4 regions of the Enterobacter sp. PL_is511 genome follow, and region 3 is predicted to be linked to each of the others. Evidence: predicted binding sites of a transcription regulator. Region 3 holds the regulator's gene; each other region holds the start of a gene.

Region 1 (3,278 bases), on a different contig from region 3:
GTTGTTGCTGGAGTCAGCGCGCCATACCATGCCGCCCAGACGGGTGTACACGTCCAGATCGTCAGTTACTGGGTAACCCAGTTTAGCGGTCAGCTGAACGCCCTGTGCTTTGAAAGCGCCGTTTACGGTGTCGCCTTTGTATGGCATACGACCTAACCAGTCGTAACCCATTTCAAAACCAACATACGGGTTAACCTGATAGCCACCGAACGCACCTGCACCAAGCTGGCTCTCGTGAGTCGGGCCATCGTTGTTCAGGTCTTTGTTGTACCAGCCGGTGTCGTGGAACTGAGACCAGCCCAGTTTACCACCTGCATACCAGGTATTATCTTTCGGAGCGGCCTGCGCTACGGTAGCGAAGCCAGCCAGTGCCACTGCAATCGCGATAGCTGTCTTTTTCATTTTTTGCGCCTCGTTATCATCCAAAATTCGCCATGAAAGTCTCAAGAGAGAATCACGGTTAAATCCTTCACCGGGGGGCGTGGTCAAATATAAATCTACCGATATCTTCGGCTTAGGCCGAGCACCCCTGGCGATGTAAAGTCTACAACGTAGCTGAAAACTTACAAGTGTGAAGTCTGTCAGGCATATGAAAAAAAAAGTTCCGTATACCGATTATTTAACATTTTTAGAACGAATTTTGTGCAATAAAATGAAGGAGAACCGCACCAGACAAGCCTTGCCGCAATTTTCAGACCGGGAACTTTAATGCCATCTTGTGGTCGAAAAAAATTCCAGGAAAAATCTTAATTTCACTCAATGATACAAATTTGAGTGAATTTTTAGCCCAGAAAGTTGTCCTCTGCGGTAAGAATCCGATCGAACCGGACGCATAATGAACCCGATCGCACTCCCTTCTTCAGCGGCTTCAGTCAGACGGAAATGTTCCTCTTCCGTCAATTCTTCGGGTAACCATCCAATTACCACGCTGTAATTTCCGGTGCGTAACGCGCGGATCATCGACTCAACGGTATCGCACGGCGAGAGCTGATTAATCTGCATGACCTTGGTCAGCGGAAGGCCAGCGGACTGAACCCACTCACGGCTCAGTTTTTGTTGAGGCGTGAGCCAAAGCTGCCAGCGCGATTGCTGACCAAGCTGTTGTAATAACGGCAACAGCAGAAGTTGCGTCAACAGGGGCTGGTCTTCACGATACACCACTTCACTGATAAGCCCTGTGGAAACACGCTCGACGGAATTCTGCGCGACATTGCCTGCGGCAGAAGAGAGAGAGATTGCGCGATTTGCATAGCCTGAAGTGTGCATATTCATTCCAGCCCTGTAGTTACTGTATGGATATACAGTAACCCCTGTATGCATAAAGATCAACCTCATTTTCGGAAAGCGACTCGCAAAATTCATTCAATCTTGATGCCCCTGGAAAAATCATCTTGCTCAACGGCGATAAGTTGCCTATTTTCCTGCTAACGGATCCGCTAGTAAGAAATTTCGTTGTTATTTTATGATTTTGAAGGGAAATATCATGAAAAAGATATCTTATGAACGGATTTATAAATCCCAGGAATACCTCTCCCCGTTGGGTGAGATTCATCATCGTGCGCTGTTTGGAGGCTACACCCTGGCGGTGGATGATGCGGTTTTTGCCATGGTGTCTGATGGCGAGCTTTATCTTCGGGCTTGTGAGGAGAGTGCGAAATACTGCGTAAAGAATGCCTCCTCATTTTTGACATTGATGAAGCGAGGCCGCCCGGTGCTGCTCAACTATTATCGTGTGGATGACGGATTATGGCAGGACAGGGAGCGGTTGCTTCAGCTCTCCTCGTTTGCGCTCAGTGCGGCAAGAAAAGAGCGCTATCAGCGCCATCAACGAAACCGACTCAAGGATCTGCCAAACCTGACCTTTCAGCTTGAAGTCTTGCTTTTTGAAGCCGGTATTACCAATGAAGAAACACTCCGGGCGCTGGGTGCCAGAGCCAGCTGGCTGAAGATGCGGGCGAAAAATAAAGCGCTCAGTATTAAAGTCCTCTTCGCGCTCGAAGGGGCTATTGAAGGGCTGCATGAGGCGGCACTCCCGGCAGGCATTCGCCGGGAGCTGACGGAGTGGTTTAATGCGCTGCCTGAGCCACAGGAGAATCACTCCTCCAGGTAGCGATTTGCTGTTGCAGCCGGCAAATTTCAGGCAGCAGAGCGATAAGCAGGCCTATCTGCTGAAGAACCAGCGGCGCTTTGCTGTCGTTTCCCGGGTCAAGATGCGCAATGCGTTGCGCCAGTTCATTCAGCGCCTGTTGCACGCGTGGCTCATCGGCTGGGCGGTGATGAAGCGCGTCATCGACATAACAGACGGCGTCATCGAGCAGGTTGAGAATACCCGGGTTGGTGAGCTTCTCACGGTGGGCACCCAGCGTCGAAATATAGCTGGTAAACGTATGGTTCAGGCAGAGCAGGCGGAACGCAGTCTCACGAATTTCCGCCGTGGCGCGAGGCTCCGTTGACATGTTAGAGACAACGGAGGCCAGTTCTGCATCACTGTTGTGCGCATCACGACGTGCTATCCGGTAAGCCAGGCGGTTATCGCGCCCCTGGTGGTACTGCTCCAGGATAGCGTCAAGGTATCGACAGTTGGCATTCATCGCCCTGTCGACCACGCGCGGTAAATTACGGAAACGCCAGTCCGGCCAGATAAAGCTGACCGCGGCCCAGGCAATTGCGCAGCCAATCAGGGTATCGATCACGCGGGGCAGGGCGACTTCAAAGCCTTCACCCAGCAGGTTAAAGCAGAGCAGCACCAGCAGCGTGATGAACATGGTGGCGTGGGCATACTGCACGTTGCGAAACGCGAAGAACAGCACGCCGGTGATCACGATCAGAATCAATTGACCTTCGACGGAAGGCACGAAATAGAGCACCGGAAGGCCGATCGCGACGCCAACCAGCGTACCGATAATACGCAGCGCAAGACGATGTCGGGTGGCGTTATAGTTCGGCTGGCAGACAAACAGGCTGGTGAGCAGGATCCAGTAGCCGTGGTGCAGCCCGGTTATCTGGATAAAGGCATACCCCACGCACAGCACCAGCGACATTCTCACCGCGTGGCGAAAGAGAGCCGACTCCGGCGTAAAGTTGCGGCTCAGGCGTAGCCACATATCGCTAACGCCGTGCACGCTGTCATCAGCAAGCTGGTTTTCCACCTCACTGCCCGGCAGTGCCATCGCCTGTTCGGACTCAATGGTTGCCAGCTGTGCATCAATAGCCCGCAGGTTGTTCAGCAGAAAGCCCAGCGCTTTGATGTGTTCCGGTGACGTTCCGCTGGCCTGAAC
Region 2 (3,278 bases), on a different contig from region 3:
TAAGGTGATTACAGATAATATATCAAAAAAGGTGATCATGAAAAATATCAACCTTGCAGCCAAATCACTTACTAATGTAGTGCCATACCACAGACCACCATTGATAACAATGACTAAACTTGGCACTTGCCACATTAGCTGGTTTAGAGCACGCATGTGCTGCCCAGCCTCTAAATATGATATTTCTTGTATTCTCTGCTGCCATTTTATTAGCTCAATTTTACTTAGATTCTGGTTTTCATCACTTGGAGTCTGCGGTGCGTCTGACATGTTTATTCTCAATTTGTAGTTTGCATTACAGGGATGTATTATAGCATGTATGTCTATAAAATTTCATAATTGCACAACCGGAATGATTTATGACCCATGAACAGAAGATCTATGCATCCATTACAAAAGCGCGCCAGTTAGCGCCAAGTGGCCACAAAACGTCAGAACTTCATTTGCAGCTCCTCAAGCATGCCCTAGACCTATATCATGTCGATCGAAAAGTGATTTGTGAAGAGCTTCACATTGGTCAGTCATATACTGCAGAAATCGGGAAAATGCGTAACATTGTGGATAGGCTTGTCGCTGCTGGATTGGACTTAAGTAAAATTTAATTTTTGAGGTTCAATAATATGGAGGCGTGGATTGGAGGAATGATCGGAGCTGTTGTTGGTGTTTCAGTGGGGCATGTTGTTAATCATCTTCTATCAGTCCATAAGCAAAATAAGCAAGAAACTCCAGAGAAAGCGTTCATTTGCATTGAACTAATTTTCCATCTGGAATCATATGTTCATGCTTGTTTGGGCGTAGTTAATGATTATTCTGGGCAATTTCCCGTATCGCAAGGTTTGACAGAAACAATGAAAGAACCCACGATATTTGATTATTCGCTAATAAAGGGAAACTGGAAAGCTATCGAACCCAAAATGATGTTTGACATATGTAGTCTTAGCCCGATGCATAAACTAAGTTTGCAACGGCTTGAAGGTGCTTATGAAAATTGTCGTCACAGTGGTGAATGCAATTATTTTATTGTTAGGCAAAAGGAATATTCTTTATTAGGAGCGGCCGCTATGGATTTAGCTTGTAATCTAAGAATAATTTCTTCTTTGCCAGTTAATGAATATCTTACTGAAGCTTGCTACAACATGTATAAGATTGCTGGTCTTTATAAAGAAGAACTTAATTCATATAAAATCCCAATCGGTTTTTAAGTTCATAGGTGATATTGTTTATTTTTTTCGGAGGAAAGTTATGGAACAATCATTTTTAGCTTTAGTGATTGCTGCATTGGCAGTAATTGGTACTGTAGTAAGCTTGGTTATCTCAAAAGAACAGAAAACATCTGAATTTAGGCAGGCATGGATAACAGAGTTGAGAACATCTCTTGTTAAACTTCTTGCGACATATGAAGTTCTTAAGAAAGATTCTGTGGCTGATGTTAATGACATAAAAGAAGCTTTGAAGAAAATTAATGCTACTTCCTCAGAAATTTATCTAAGATTGAATCATGGTATGCCATCGGAGGAAGAGAAGAAATTACGAGAGATTATAACAAGTCTTAATGTACAAGTATCCGCAGGGACTAACAGTGCAGATTTAAAGTTATATTTTGATGCTTATACTAATGCTTCGCATGCTGTATTAAAAAAAGAATGGGAACGAGTTAAGAAGGGTGAGTTTGGTTATCGTTTCTTTAAGTTTTTTAGTATCATATTTATGTTTTTTTTCTTGATATTATGTGGGATTTTTCTATGGCATCACTATCCGCAGATTTGGGGTTATCTGATTGGGAGCGATACAGTTGTGTTAACACTATCTAAATAATTGGTGATATTATTTTATGGTGCTTTCATGTGTTGTTTATTGATATTTTAACAATCTATTTTTAGGTTTGTTTGTTATTAAAGCACCATGATTTTCTTCAAGTCTTAACAATTTCAAGGACATATATGATTTAAAAATAAGCACTACAATCATGTTCAAATAACACGCAAGGATTCCATCTCCGGCAACGTTCATGATAAGAGTAATCCCAAGCTGATAAATCAAGATTGGGTTAATTCCTTAGCTCAGATCAAGCGAAAATATGACTCAACATTTTGTGGGCGCTTCTTCGTGAAGTTCCTCTCATTTAAAATTCCGGACTGACGTCGGTGATGCAATCTTATCGAATTTACGTATAAAACTAGGCTGAGAATTTCTTATGCAGGTCGTAAGCTAACAAATAATCAGCGGTAATCAGCCTGCAAAAGTAGTTCTTTTTTCATGCATTTTGTTTCATTAGAGCGTTGCAAAATCCGTGAGATACGTTTATAAATGCACTGTACATGCATACAGTAATTCATTGCGGAGGGAAAATGAAAATCGAGCTAACCATTGAACGCATGAAGAAACTTCCTGATGGAGCTATACCTGCGCTCGAGTCAGAACTGCTCAAAAGACTCAGCAAACAGTTTGATGATTGCCAGCTTACGATTAGGCGTGCCAGTAATGATGGGTTGATTGTTTTCGGAGGCGACAAGAAAGAGGTCGAACTTATCCTGCAGGAGACCTGGGAAAGCGCGAATGAGTGTTTTTATTAATCGCGTAAATTTCATTGGAGCAGTTTCAAAGAGTATCGCTGTTTGCGTTCCCCTGGCTGTTCCCGATTACTGTTTACCGCGTCATTAAGTCGCTCAGGGGGAAATAGTGTGTAGTGCAGATGCCTTTAATGCAGATGATCAATGGTACGACGTGGTCAGAAGGGCCGATAAAGCAGTTATCTATAGCTTCCCGGCGGAAGGGAGATATCTGGTTTATCGTGTAAATGGAATAGTTTCATTACGACCTTTACTCGAAGAGGAAGAAATCTTTACTCTCAACGGGTTTATGCATTTTGCAAAACGGCTTGGGTACCGAATTACACCACCGTCTGATATTATTCTTTCATAGGCCTGAACAACCTATACCTGATGCGCCACGGAGAGAACCATGGCGCTAGAATTACAACTTATCAAACACCACTCAGGAATACTGATCCCGGCCACACCCGAGACCAGCGATATCCTGCAATCAAAAACCCGGCTCGGCGATGTTCTTGTTGCCGAGTTCAGGCGGGTACGAAACCCGGCATTTCACCGGCGCTTTTTCGCGCTTCTTAATCTCGGTTTTGAATACTGGGAACCAACCGGCGGGGCTATCTCTAGCAACGAGCGGAAGCTGATCACCGGCTACGCAAAATTCCTGGCTTCTTATGGCGGGAATGAGGGCGCGCTGATCGATGCTGCTGAGCAGTATCTTGAGCAGGT
Region 3 (3,278 bases):
AACATGCCGTCCAGCAGATAACACCAGACGCCGACCACCGGTAAGACGACTTGCCAGATGAGATAGTGACTCGCCAGCTCGCGCAGCGCAGGGATAGACGTCAGCAATGCAACGATCTGCTCACCAAAGAAGGCGTAAACCATACCGAACGCCAGCGCCACCAGTCCCGACTGGCGGCAGGCTGCCCGCCAGACGTCCCGAAGCTGCCCGCTTTCGCGCGCACCGTACGCCTGCCCGGAATGCGCTTCTACCGCATAGGCAAAACCGTCCAGCGCGTAGGCGGTAAAGGTCAGTAGCGTCATCAATACTGCGTTGACCGCAACGATTTCTGGCCCCAGTCGAGCCCCGAAGACCGTCAGCGCTCCGAAGCAGAGCTGAAGCAGCAGCGAGCGCAGCATGATGTCTCGGTTAAGCGCCAGCAGCTTACGGATATTGCCGCGCCATGCGGTTTTGAGCAGCGCCAGGGAGATGCCGCGCATCGCCAGCACGCGCCAGACCATCCACAGGCCAATAATAAAGGTTCCGTACTCGGCAATCGCCGTCGCCAGCGCCGCGCCCTGCACGTTCATATGCAGACCCATGACCAGCCAGACATCCAAAACGATATTGAGCAGGTTACCCACCACCAGCAAAATCACGGGTGCACGGGCGTACTGCACGCCCAATAGCCACCCCAGCAGAACCAGGTTAGCCAGTGACGCGGGCGCGCTGAGCCAGCGGATTTCAAGGAAACGTCGCGCCTGCTCTAATACCGCCTCGCTGCCGCCAACAACATGAAGCGCAAGGTCGATCAGGGGCGCACGCAATAAAACGATTAACGCCCCCGCGCCAAGCGCGAGGATCAGCGGCTGGACCAGCGCGCGCGCCAGACGCAGCGGATCTTTTGCACCATAAGCCTGTGCCGTGAGCCCGGTGGTGCTCATACGCAAAAAGAGCAGCAGCATAAACAGGAAGCTGGTTGCCGTCGCGCCAATCGCCACGCCGCCAAGATAAACAGGCGAATCAAGATGGCCAATAACGGCCGTATCGACCAGACCCAGCAAGGGAACGGTAATATTGGAGAAGATCATCGGAAGAGCAAGACGCCACAATGCCTTATCGGATGCCGTCAGCAGTGACATGAAAAATACCGGGTGTGGAGAATGAAGCAGGCTACAGCGGCGCCATAGCCTGTCAGGAAGAGGTTACAGCCATTCGCCGTTGCGAATGACCCCAACCGCCAGCCCTTCGATAGAGAAGTTGTGTTCGCGAAGATCGACCACAATCGGGGAGAACTCGTTGTTTTCAGGCAGTAGCTGAACGGTGTTCCCCTGTTTTTTCAGACGTTTGACGGTGACTTCATCATCAATGCGCGCGACGACTACCTGGCCGTTACGTACATCCTGCGTTTTGTGCACCGCAAGCAGATCGCCGTCAAGAATACCGATGTCTTTCATCGACATACCGCTGACGCGCAGCAGGAAATCAGCGCTCGGTTTGAACATGGCTGGATCGACCTGGTAATGGCCTTCAATATGCTGCTGTGCCAGTAAAGGCTCACCGGCAGCAACACGCCCCACCAGCGGAATGCCCGTCTCTTCTTCCACCAGCAGGCGGATACCACGTGACGCGCCCGAAACAATCTCAATCACGCCCTTACGCGCCAGCGCTTTCAGGTGTTCTTCGGCAGCATTTGGAGAACGGAAACCCAGACGCTGCGCGATTTCCGCACGCGTGGGTGGCATACCCGTCTGGCCGATATGATCCCGGATGAGATCAAACACCTCTTGCTGCCTGGTCGTTAACGCTTTCATTCCGCCCCCTGGGTGTATATACAGTTATGCTGTGAGTATATACAGTCAAAGGCGATTTTGGAACCAAAAACTGCACAAAAAACCAGGGACTTAATTATTCCTCGAGGCTCATCGGAAATGTGACCAAAGCAGCGTGACCCAGGTGATAGCGGCAGTGATAATCGCCAGCAACACGGCAGCAGAGCCCATGTCTTTTGCACGGCCAGAAAGTTCATGGAAATCTGAACCAATGCGATCAACCACGGCCTCAATAGCGCTATTAAGAATTTCCACTATCATCACCAGAAGCACGGAACCGATAAGAAGTACGCGGGTAATAGCATCAACATCAAGGTAACAGGCGACGATCACCGCGATGATAGCGGCGACGCCCTCCTGGCGAAAGGCGGCTTCGTTGATCCACGCGGCACGGAAACCTTTCCATGAATAGCCGGCGGCTTTGATGATACGCGTTAACCCAGTGGTATTATTGGCCATTAAAAGAACCTTTTATGAAAAAAAGCGTCAGTAACAGGAACTGTAGCGCGTTTCGCTACAGCCTGAAGTATGACGGGTAACAACAGAAATTTTGCGCGCTTTCTGTTATCCTTGCGCCGCAATTGCATTATTAACCAGAGGCTTTACATCGTTTATGTCCGGCTGGCCACGAATTTACTACAAATTACTTAATTTACCATTAAGCATCCTGGTAAAAAGCAAGTCTATCCCAGCAGAACCCGCGCTGGAATTGGGGCTCGATACGTCACGTCCTATTATGTACGTTTTGCCTTATAACTCGAAGGCAGACTTACTGACGCTTCGCGCCCAGTGTCTGGCGCATGACTTACCTGACCCGCTTGAACCGCTGGAAGTTGACGGGACGCTGCTGCCGCGCTATGTGTTCATTCACGGTGGACCGCGCGTGTTTACCTACTACACGCCAAAAGAAGAGTCCATCAAGCTGTTCCATGACTATCTCGACCTGCACCGCAGCAACCCCGATCTGGATGTGCAGATGGTGCCGGTATCGGTGATGTTTGGTCGTCGTCCGGGCCGTGAAAAAGGTGAAGAGAACCCGCCGCTGCGCATGCTTAACGGCATCCAGAAGTTCTTTGCGGTCTCCTGGCTGGGGCGCGACAGCTTTGTGCGTTTCTCCCCTTCCGTTTCGCTGCGTCGCATGGCGGACGAACACGGCACCGACAAGATCATCGCGCAAAAACTGGCGCGCGTGGCGCGTATGCACTTCGCCCGCCAGCGCCTTGCTGCCGTTGGGCCGCGTCTCCCGGCGCGTCAGGATCTGTTCAACAAGCTGCTGGCCTCCAAAGCGATTGCCCGCGCCGTCGAAGACGAAGCGCGCAGCAAGAAAATATCGCATGAGAAAGCCCAGCAGAACGCCATTGCGCTGATGGAAGAGATTGCAGCGAACTTCTCTTACGAGATGATTCGCCTGTCCGATCGTATTCTCGGCTTTACCTGGAACCGTCTCTACCAGGGCATCAACGTTCA
Region 4 (3,278 bases), on a different contig from region 3:
GGGGATACATTCAGATTGAGTGTCCTGAGCATACCGTGGCGTATGCGGACTTTGACGTTCCGCAGGTGTACCGCGCCGACTGGGACAAATTCAATCTCTTCCGTTTTGTATCCGAGGTAAAAGAGCCGACGCTGCGCGCCTACTCGATGGCCAACTACCCGGAAGAGAAGGGCATCATCATGCTCAACGTGCGTATCGCCACGCCGCCACCGAATGTGCCGGATGCACCGCCGGGCGTAATGTCGTCATACATCTGGTCTCTGAAGCCGGGAGATAAGGTGACCATCTCCGGTCCGTTCGGGGAGTTCTTTGCGAAAGATACCGATGCGGAAATGGTCTTTATCGGCGGCGGTGCCGGTATGGCCCCGATGCGCTCGCACATTTTTGACCAGCTCAAGCGGCTCGGCAGCAAGCGTAAAATCAGCTTCTGGTACGGGGCGCGTTCGCTGCGCGAAATGTTCTATGACGACGAGTTTGAACAGCTGGCGCGTGAAAACCCGAACTTTACCTTCCATGTGGCGCTCTCCGATCCGCAGCCGGAAGATAACTGGACGGGCTATACGGGGTTCATCCACAACGTGCTGTATGAAAACTACCTCAAACAGCACCCGGCGCCCGAGGACTGCGAGTTCTATATGTGTGGTCCGCCGATGATGAACGCCGCCGTGATTAAGATGCTGAAAGATCTCGGCGTCGAAGATGAGAATATCATGCTCGATGATTTTGGAGGCTGATGATGCTGACGTTTCTGGCAACCTTTGTGGTTTTTGTGCTTGTCATCTTCGGCATGTCGTTAGGCTGGATCGTTAAACGGAAAAGCATTCAGGGCAGCTGCGGCGGTATTTCCTCCATTGGGATGGAAAAGGTCTGCGACTGCCCGGAACCGTGCGATGCGCGGAAAAAAAGAATGGCCCGCGAGCAGCAGCGCATCATTTAATCTGCCAGGTCGGGTAAGGCGAAGCCGCCACCCGACAATTCCCACGCACACTTCTCAATCCTCATTTGTTTACTGTATACTTATCCAGTGATGAGTGAGGGCTTACTATGCGCAAAATAATCCATGTTGATATGGACTGCTTTTTTGCCGCAGTGGAGATGCGTGACAACCCGGCGCTGCGGGATATTCCCATCGCCATTGGCGGCAGCCGCGTTCAGCGTGGTGTCATCAGCACCGCCAACTATCCTGCGCGCAAATTTGGCGTGCGCAGCGCCATGCCGACGGCGATGGCCTTAAAGCTTTGCCCTCATCTCACGCTTCTGCCCGGGCGGTTCGACGCCTATAAAGAGGCTTCCCTTCATATTCGGGAAATCTTTTCCCGCTATACCTCTCTGATAGAGCCGCTGTCGCTGGACGAAGCCTATCTGGATGTGACCGACAGCGTGCACTGCCACGGCTCCGCCACGCTGATGGCGCAGGAGATCCGCCAGACGATTTTCAACGAGCTGAATCTGACGGCATCGGCGGGGGTCGCGCCCGTTAAATTCCTCGCCAAAATCGCCTCCGATTTAAATAAGCCCAACGGCCAGTACGTCATCACGCCGGAAGAGGTACCTGCGTTTTTGAAAACGCTACCGCTCGGTAAAATCCCAGGCGTCGGGAAAGTCTCCGCCGCAAAGCTGGAAAGCATGGGGCTACGGACCTGCGAAGACGTACAGCGAAGCGACCTCGCCATGCTGCTGAAGCGCTTTGGGAAGTTTGGCCGCGTGCTGTGGGAGCGCAGCCAGGGGATTGACGATCGCGATGTGAACAGTGAACGGCTACGGAAATCCGTCGGCGTTGAGCGCACCCTCATTGAAGATATTCATGACTGGTCCGAATGCGAAACCATTATCACGGAACAGCTTTACCCGGAGCTGGAGCGACGCTTAAGCAAGGTGAAGCCGGACCTGCTGATTGCCCGTCAGGGTATCAAATTAAAATTCAACGACTTCCAGCAGACCACGCAGGAACACGTCTGGCCGCGACTGAATAAAGACGATCTTATCGCGACGGCAAAAAAGGCATGGGAAGAAAGACGAGGCGGGCGAGGGGTGAGGCTGGTGGGATTGCACGTCACGCTGCTGGATCCGCAGTTAGAGCGACAGCTGGTATTAGGATTGTAAAAAAGCCCGGTGCGCTACGCTTACCGGGCCTGCGTTGTTCACCCTCTCCCTGTGGGAGAGGGCTGGGGTGAGGGAATTACTTAACGGGGATCGCTTTCAGCAGTTCAGTCAGCAGCGTCCAGTAGTGACCGACGCTTTCGATATGAACCTGCTCATCCGGGGAGTGCGGACCGGTAATGGTTGGCCCGATAGAAACCATGTCCATGTCCGGATACGGTTTCTTGAATAGACCACATTCCAGACCGGCGTGGATCACCTGAATGTTCGGGGTGCTGTTGAACAGACGCTGATAGGTTTCACGCACCAGCGCCATCACCGGTGAACTTGCATCCGGCTGCCAGCCCGGGTAGCTGCCTTTTGCAGACGTTTTCGCGCCCGCCAGCGTACCCAGCGATTCCAGCATGCTCACCACGTACTCTTTACCGCTGTCGATAAGGGAGCGGATCAGGCAGATGATTTCCGCGCTGTCGTCGCTCATGGTCACCACGCCCACGTTCAGTGAGGTTTCCACCACGCCTTTCGCCACGTCAGAGTTGCGGATCACGCCGTTTGGCGTCGCGTTCAGCAGCTGAACGAAGGTGTCACGAGACTTCGCGGTCAGCGCGGCTTTATCCGTGGAGACGGATTCCAGCACCACGGTCAGGTTCTTCTCTTTTGCTGACAGTTCGTTTTTCAGGATATCCAGGTATACGGTGGAGAGTTTTTTCAGCTCGTCGGCTTTTGCCGCCGGTACTGCCACGGTGGCGAAGGCTTCGCGTGGGATCGCGTTGCGCAGGGTACCGCCGTTGAAATCAACCAGACGCAGATCCAGCTCAGCCGCATGGCCTGCCAGGAAGCGCGCCAGCAGCTTATTGGCGTTGCCCAGACCCAGGTGAATATCGCCGCCGGAGTGGCCGCCTTTCAGACCTTTCAGCGTCAGCTTGAAGGTCTGGAAACCGGCAGGAATTGCTTCGCGTGACAGCGGCAGGGTAGAGATGAAATCAATCCCGCCCGCGCAGCCCATATAGATCTCACCTTCTTCTTCAGAGTCGGTGTTGATCAGGATATCCGCCTGCAGCCAGTTCGCCTGCAGACCGAACGCGCCGTCCATTCCTGCTTCTTCGGTCATGGTCAGCAGCACTTCCAGTGGACCGTGCTCAACGCTGTCGTCAGCCAGTACCGCCAGCGCAGAGGCC

Evidence for each region. The regulator LexA, encoded in region 3, represses DNA repair genes until DNA is damaged. The targets are predictions, from matches to a motif close to TNCTGTATGTACATACAGNA.
Region 1: sulA (SOS-induced cell division inhibitor SulA) is a predicted target of LexA. The motif match lies at 1,287-1,306, and genes of this name have one in related genera.
Region 2: AC0TN7_RS08215 (DinI-like family protein) is a predicted target of LexA. The motif match lies at 2,311-2,330, and genes of this name have one in related genera.
Region 4: dinB (DNA polymerase IV) is a predicted target of LexA. The motif match lies at 1,008-1,027, and genes of this name have one in related genera.

The regions. Positions count from the first base shown of each region.
Region 1 covers NZ_JBVPGP010000024.1:719,106-722,383, forward strand. Annotated here, with positions in the region: gene ompA (porin OmpA) at 1-402, opposite strand, end outside; gene sulA (SOS-induced cell division inhibitor SulA) at 757-1,266, opposite strand; gene AC0TN7_RS18780 (TfoX/Sxy family DNA transformation protein) at 1,484-2,110, shown strand; gene yccS (YccS family putative transporter) at 2,067-3,278, opposite strand, start outside.
Region 2 covers NZ_JBVPGP010000020.1:126,412-129,689, reverse strand. Annotated here, with positions in the region: gene AC0TN7_RS08235 (hypothetical protein) at 1-270, opposite strand, end outside; gene AC0TN7_RS08230 (HTH-like domain-containing protein) at 360-602, shown strand; gene AC0TN7_RS08225 (hypothetical protein) at 621-1,202, shown strand; gene AC0TN7_RS08220 (hypothetical protein) at 1,243-1,815, shown strand; gene AC0TN7_RS08215 (DinI-like family protein) at 2,349-2,573, shown strand; gene AC0TN7_RS08210 (DUF1367 family protein) at 2,962-3,278, shown strand, end outside.
Region 3 covers NZ_JBVPGP010000013.1:67,991-71,268, forward strand. Annotated here, with positions in the region: gene dinF (MATE family efflux transporter DinF) at 1-1,121, opposite strand, end outside; gene lexA (transcriptional repressor LexA) at 1,185-1,793, opposite strand; gene AC0TN7_RS01675 (diacylglycerol kinase) at 1,902-2,270, opposite strand; gene plsB (glycerol-3-phosphate 1-O-acyltransferase PlsB) at 2,425-3,278, shown strand, end outside.
Region 4 covers NZ_JBVPGP010000024.1:29,262-32,539, forward strand. Annotated here, with positions in the region: gene nqrF (NADH:ubiquinone reductase (Na(+)-transporting) subunit F) at 1-734, shown strand, start outside; gene nqrM ((Na+)-NQR maturation NqrM) at 734-937, shown strand; gene dinB (DNA polymerase IV) at 1,045-2,103, shown strand; gene pepD (cytosol nonspecific dipeptidase) at 2,180-3,278, opposite strand, start outside.